Regions from separate parts of the Streptomyces sp. NPDC102258 genome, predicted to be linked through region 1. Evidence: riboswitches for the same ligand, from Rfam matches in the RefSeq annotation. Region 1 holds a riboswitch; the other holds the start of a gene.

Region 1 (3,391 bases):
CGGCGCGACTACCAGGTCGCCTCCACCTTCAAGCCGTTCGTCTTCGCGTCGGCCCTGGAGAACGGCTCCCGCACCCAGGACGGCCGGCGGATCACCCCGAACACCGTCTACAACGGCGACAACAAGCGCCCGGTCGTCGGCGGCCGGATCCGCTTCTCACCGGAGAACGAGGGGCAGGTCTCGTACGGCCCGATCACCGTCAACACCGCCACCGACCTCTCCGTCAACGCCGTGTACGCGCAGATGGCCGTCGACGTGGGCGGCGCCAAGGTCAGGTCGACCGCCATCGCGCTCGGCATCCCGGAGGACACCCCGAACTTCGACGCGGGTCCGGCCATCGCGCTCGGCACCATGCAGGCCAGCGTGCTGGACATGACCCAGGCGTACGCGACCCTCGCCGACCACGGCCGCCGCACCCCGTACACGTTCCTGGAGAAGATCACCAAGGACGGTGAGAACCTCCACCTCCCCGACCGCAGCCCGACCCAGGCCATCAGCCGCGAGGCCGCCGACACGACCACGTCCATGCTGGTCAGCGTGGTGGACAACGGTACGGGCACAGCCGCCCTGGCGGCCGGCCACCCGGCCGCCGGCAAGACCGGCACCGCCGAACAGGACCGCTCGGCGTGGTTCGCGGCGTACACCCCGGACCTGGTCACGGTGGTGGCGATGATGGGCCAGGACCCGGACACCGGGACCCTCCAGTCCCTCTACGGGGCGCTCGGCGAGGCCCGTATCGGGGGCGGCGGCTATCCGGCGCGGATCTGGGCGGCCTATACGAAGGCGGCCCTGGAGGGCACCGACCCGGTGGACTTCGACCTGGAACTCCAGCCCGGCGCCGACCAGCCCCCGCCCCCGCTCCCGCCCACGACCCCGCAGCCGCCGCCGACCACCGGCCGGCCCTCGTCGCAGCCGCCCACTCCGCCGACGGGCGGCCAGACCGGGGACGGCCGCACCCAGGGCGGCGAGTCGCAGGGCGGCCAGTCGCAGGGGGGCCGGACGCAAGGCGGCCAGAGCACGGGCGGGCAGTCACAGGGCGGGCAGTCGCAGGGCGGCCGGCAGGGCGGGCAGCAGGGCGGCCAAGGCCAGGGCGGCCAGAGCGACGGGGGCCTGACCCAGGGCGGCCAGAGCACCGGCGGCGACATCGTGGGCGGCATCCTCCAGAACCGCCGCCGCCCCTCGGCGGACCTCCTGGAGTGACGGCGCCGGACCGGTGCCGGACCGGCGTCGGATCAGTGCCGGACCGGCGTCGGATCAGTGCCGGATCAGTGCCGGATCAGTGCCCGGACGTCGCCTTGAGCCCGACCACGGCCACCAGCAGCAGGCAGATGAAGAAGATCCGGGCGGCGGTGACGGGCTCCCCCAGCACCGCCATCCCGAGCACGGCCGCCCCGGCCGCGCCGATGCCCACCCAGACGCCGTACGCCGTACCGATGGGCAGGGTCTTGGCGGCGTAGGACAACAGCACCATGCTGGCGACGATGCCCGCGCCGGTGAAGACGGACGGCCAGAGCCGGGTGAAGCCCTCGGTGAATTTCATGCCGATCGACCAGCCGACTTCGAGCAGACCGGCGACGAGAAGAAGAACCCATGCCATGACCAGGCACCTCCGGAACGAGAACGGAAAGGAAGTGCGTCGTCTTTGCGTCCTGCGACCCGGTACGGCGCGTCTCGTCGGGGTTCCCCACCACCGTAGCAAAGGGCAGCACGAAGGGCCGGTGACCATGGTCACCGGCCCTTCGTGCTCATCGATCCCCTCAGAGGTACAGCCCGGTGGAGTCCTTCGACCCCTCCAGCCGCTCCGCGGCCACGGCGTGCAGGTCCCGCTCGCGCATCAGCACGTACGTCGCCCCGCGCACCTCCACCTCGGCCCGGTCCTCCGGGTCGTACAGGACCCGGTCGCCCGGCTCCACGCTGCGCACGTTCTGGCCGACCGCGACCACCTCGGCCCAGGCGAGCCGCTTGCCCACCGCGGCCGTCGCCGGGATCAGGATGCCGCCGCCCGAGCGCCGCTCGCCCTCGGGCAGGTCGGACTTCACGAGCACGCGGTCGTGCAGCATGCGGATGGGCAGCTTGTCGTCGTGGGTGGTGTTCTCGCTCACGCCCCGAACCTACCCGCCCCCGCGCGAGCGGTCCCCCGCAGGGTCCTCACCGCTTGCGTCGCGCGGAGACCACCAGCAGCCCGACCACTCCGGCCGCGAGGAGCACGACGGGCACGATCCGCTCGGGGCGCGGGGCGCCGTCCGCGCGGCGCAGGCCGCCCTTCACATCGGTGACGAGCCGGTTGACGGCCACGAAGGCCCGTCCGACGGTGTGGTCCACCGCGCTCGCCGCCTTCGCCTTCGCGTCCCCGATGATCGTCTGCGGGTGCATGCGCACGCCGATCTCGTCGAGCGTCTCGGCGAGCTGCTCGCGGCGGCGGACGATGTCCGCCTCGATCTGTGCGGGGGTCCTGGCTTCCGGCACCGCGCTGCCTCCGTCGTCGTGTCGTGCTCGTGGTCGCATGGGGCGTATCCGCCATGAACAGTCTGTCAGCTTAGTCTCGTGACGTACCGTTCCCCTCCCGAGGAGAAGACCTACCGATGAGCGAGCGACTCCAGCCGGGCGACACCGCCCCCGCCTTCACCCTGCCCGACGCGGACGGCAACGAGGTGTCGCTGGCCGCCCACCGGGGCCGCAAGGTGATCGTGTACTTCTACCCGGCCGCCCTCACCCCCGGCTGCACCAAGCAGGCCTGCGACTTCACCGACAACCTCGCCCTCCTCGCCGACGCCGGCTACGACGTCATCGGCGTCTCCCCGGACAAGCCGGAGAAGCTGGCGAAGTTCCGCGAGCAGGAGCACTTGAAGGTCACCCTGGTCGGAGACCCCGACAAGGCGACCCTGACGGCGTACGGCGCCTTCGGCGAGAAGAAGCTCTACGGCAAGACGGTCACCGGAGTCATCCGCTCCACGGTGGTCGTCGACGCAGAGGGCAAGGTCGAGCACGCCTTCTACAACGTCAAGGCCACCGGCCACGTAGCCAAGATCATCAAGGACCTGGGCATCTGATCCCGCCCTTGAGCGGCCCCCACCGACGAACCGGTGCGGGCCGCTCCGTTTATCCGACGGAACAGCCCGTGCCTCGCCGACCTGCGTCCCGTTACTCCATGCGAGTGCCGTACAAGCGGCCGAAGCCGAAGGAGTGACCGATGCGGGCGAGCCCATACACAAGGGAGAGACTGACGGAGGCGGCGCGTACGTCGCGAACGCTGAGCGAGGCGGTGGAGAAGCTGGGGGCGGATCCGCGAAGCGGTTCGCGGCGCTACCTGCTCGACCGCATGCGAAAGCTGGAAGTCGACGTGTCGCACTTCGAGACGGAAGGGAGCGGGAGGGTCAAGTGGACGAGGGAC
Region 2 (3,391 bases), on a different contig from region 1:
CCCGGGTCGGGGTCCAGCCGCGTCCGCCGACGGTCGACTGTCCCGCTCGCCGTGGCCCCGGTGTGCGGGCCAGGCGGGCCGGGTGTTTTCGTAGCCGGGTGTCTTCGTCGAGCGGCGTGTTCCGGCCGGGGCGATCGCGGTGGCGGCGTAACGTGCGGCGGGCCAGAACACGCCACCGTGCAGCGAGGAGCCCCCACGGTCATGCCGAGCAACCAGGAGGGCGTGGGCGGCGGGCTCGACGTGGTGGTCGTGGGGGCGGGAGCCGCCGGGCTGGCCTGCGCCGCGGATCTCCTCGCGGCGGGCCTGCGCGTGAGGCTGCTGGAGGCTTCGGACGCCGTCGGCGGCCGGATCCGTACCGACCGGGTCTCCGGGTTCACGGTCGACCGCGGGTTCCAGGTGTTCAACACCTCCTATCCGCAGGTCAAACGCCGTCTCGACCTGCGCTCCCTGCGGCTGCGGGCCTTCACCCCCGGGATGCTGGTCCACACGGACGGCCGGTTGCGCCGCGTCACCGATCCCACGCGCCGCCCGGCGGCTGCCCGGGACCTGCTGCCCGGCCGGCTGTTCTCCGCCCGCGATCTGGCGGCCCTGGCCGTCCTCTCGGCCCGCGACATGTTCGGACCGGCCGGCGCGGGGCGGACGCGGCCCGACACCACCACGCGCGCTGGGCTGGCCGAGGCCGGTTTCTCACCCCGCGCCGTGGAGACGTTCTTCCGGCCGTTCCTGTCCGGGATCTTCCTGGAGGACGAGCTCCACACCTCCGCCCGCTTCTTCCACCTGGTCTGGCGCAGCATGCTGCGCGGCACGCTGTGCCTGCCGTCCCGGGGCATCGGCGCCGTCCCGGCCCAGCTCGCGACCGCCCTCCCCGACGGAGTCCTCGCCACCGGCAGCCCGGTCACGGCGCTCACCGCCGACGGCGTGGCCCTGGCCGGCGCCGGCGAGCTCGCCGCCCGGGCGGTGGTCGTCGCTGCCGGGCCCAGAGCGGCGGCGCGGCTCCTGCCCGGGCTGGACGTCCCGGCCGGCCGCACCGTCACCACGCTCTACCACGCGGCGGAGCGCTCCCCGCTGCCCGAACCGACCCTGGTGATCGACGGCCGGCGGCGCTTCCTGAACTCCTGCGTCCTGACCGAGGTCCACCGGGGATACGCCGAGGACGGACGGGCGCTGGTGTCCACCTCGGTGCTGGGCGCACCCGACCCGGCGCGGGAAGCGGCCGTCCTCGCCGCGCTCGGAGAGGTGTACGGGGCGGACACCGCCACCTGGCAGCCCGTCCACCGGGTGACCGTCCACGACGCGCTGCCCGCCATGCCCCCGCCGCTCACCCTGTCGCGTACCACCCGCTTCGCCCCGGGCCGGTACGTCTGCGGGGACCACCGGGCCACCGGTTCCCTCCAGGGCGCGCTCGCCTCCGGTGCCCGGGCGGCACGGGAGGTCCTCGCCGATCTGCGGGGGTGACGCTGCGATCGGCGGTGTTAGATTGTCCGGCGGCCCGGTCCTGGGGCCCCGGACGAGATGCGCCGTACCCGGTTACGCACGACGACGCGCCAGGCACCTTCCCCACCGGCGGGCGCCGAAGCGCTGTCCGGTCCCGGGCGGTGTTCCCTCGTTCCATGGATGGGCCGACACATGACCGCGCACCCCGAACGCGCCCGTACCGGACACATGGTGACCGACGCCGGGCACCTCCTACCGCCGGAGCCGGCGGGGCCGGGACCCGTCGGAGCCCTCCCGGCGGCGGGCGGACCGGGCATCCCGGTGCCCGAGCGGGGCGCGTGGCTGCGGCGCGGCATCAGCCGTGACGGCGGGCCGCTGGTGGAAGACCGCGAGGTGGTGTGGCTCCAGGTGGGCCCGTTCTTCGCCGACAGCCGGGGCTTCGCGGGCATGACGTCCTTCGACGGCGCGGCCGTACGCTTCCACCACCTGACGGGCGAGCCGGGTGAGGACACCGGCTCCTTCCGGTGGGAGGGCGCGGATCTCGTCGAGTGGGGCACCAACACCGACGGCAGCACCTTCCTGGAGGTCTGGACCCCCCTGCCCGCCACCGACGGCGACACCGGCTCATGGACCGGCCCGAACCACCACGTGGTCCGCGTCGGCCGCCATGTCGTCCACGTCGATGCCGGGGCGGGGGCGTACTGGCGGTTGTGACGTGGCTCAGTCACGGCGGTGCCCCGGCATCGGGCCCCAGCGAGCGGTAACCCGCAGTGGCTTGACTGGTCGGGGAGCCCGGCGCCCAGCCCCGGCCGGGCTCGTCTTTCGCACACGACGCCTGGCCGGGCAGGCCGGAACTCCGGGAGCGGGACGGGCGCGCCGACGCCCTTCCCCCCTTTTCCTCCCGAACCGATCGTCCTCTACGCCCGTGTGGCGATCGAAGGCATCCGCCCCGGCCGCACCTTCACCGCATCCGGCTGGGACTGACCGACGTACCGTTTCCCGAACAGCGAGAGGATTCGTCCGTGGTTGATCCCATCGTGCCGCCCGCCCCTGCCGAACCTGATGCGAGGAACGGGCCGGGGCCCCTCTCCTCCAGCGCGCACAAGACGGAGCCGTGCGGGAGAACGGCGGGCCCACCCCGCCGCCAGGGCCGGTACACGGTGCCCGTCGACGTCCACCTCATCCTGCGCCGTGAGGGCGACAGGGGCCCGGAGGTGCTGCTGTCCCGCCGGGCGGGGCCGGTGTACGCGTCCGGTCTGTGGCATCTCCCGTCCGGGCACCTCGACCCGGACGAGGACATGGTCGAGGCCGTCATCCGGGAAGCCCGCGAGGAAACGGGCGTGTCCATCCGGGTGGAGGACGTGACCGCGGCGGTCACCGTCCACCACCGCCCGCCGACGGGTTCCCGATCCCGCCTCGGCATCTTCTTCGAGGTGCGCCGGTGGTCGGGCCGGCCCCAGGTCATGGAGCCGGACCGGTGCGACGGCATGGGGTGGTACGCGCTGGACGCCCTGCCGGGGCCGATGGTCGCGTACTGCCGGGCCGGGCTGGACGCCTACCGGGCCGGCCTGCCCGCCGCCGTGCATTTCCAGCAGCCCGGTGACGCCGTCGAGTACGGCCAGGAGGGCCCCGACCGCACCCGCCTGCTGGCCGGACCGCCCACCGACGGCATCCATCTGCCGTACCGGCTCCGGGTGTTCGCCGAGCAGGCCGTCGGCCGGATCGCGCAGGCCACGGAGGTGTCCTGGGTGCGCGCCGGCAGCCGGGTGTGGCGGCTCACCGGACCCGACGACGGGGGCACCTGGTACCTGAAACGGCACCGCGGGCCGACGTTCCACAACCGGGAAGTGGCCGCGTACCGGTCGTGGGTGCCGACGCTCGGGCCGCGGGCCCCTCGCCTCGTCGCGGCCGACTCCGAGGCGCGGGCCGTCGTACTCACCGCGCTGTCCGGGCGCCC

Evidence for each region. Region 1 has a riboswitch for guanidine ahead of ACZ6ZT_RS05690 (DMT family transporter). Riboswitches for the same ligand answer to the same signal wherever they lie in the genome.
Region 2: linked by a shared signal. The riboswitch ahead of ACZ6ZT_RS00915 (hypothetical protein) and the one ahead of ACZ6ZT_RS05690 (DMT family transporter) in region 1 are both predicted to bind guanidine.

The regions. Positions count from the first base shown of each region.
Region 1 is NZ_JBVJLO010000003.1:8,848-12,238, reverse strand. Features, by position in the region: gene ACZ6ZT_RS05695 (transglycosylase domain-containing protein) at 1-1,200, shown strand, start outside; gene ACZ6ZT_RS05690 (DMT family transporter) at 1,277-1,597, opposite strand; guanidine-III (ykkC-III) riboswitch at 1,631-1,708, opposite strand; gene ACZ6ZT_RS05685 (GroES family chaperonin) at 1,758-2,102, opposite strand; gene ACZ6ZT_RS05680 (DUF3618 domain-containing protein) at 2,149-2,466, opposite strand; gene bcp (thioredoxin-dependent thiol peroxidase) at 2,583-3,050, shown strand; gene ACZ6ZT_RS05670 (HNH endonuclease) at 3,191-3,391, shown strand, end outside.
Region 2 is NZ_JBVJLO010000001.1:197,936-201,326, reverse strand. Features, by position in the region: gene ACZ6ZT_RS00920 (FAD-dependent oxidoreductase) at 202-1,455, shown strand; guanidine-III (ykkC-III) riboswitch at 1,484-1,546, shown strand; gene ACZ6ZT_RS00915 (hypothetical protein) at 1,627-2,148, shown strand; gene ACZ6ZT_RS00910 (NUDIX domain-containing protein) at 2,595-3,391, shown strand, end outside.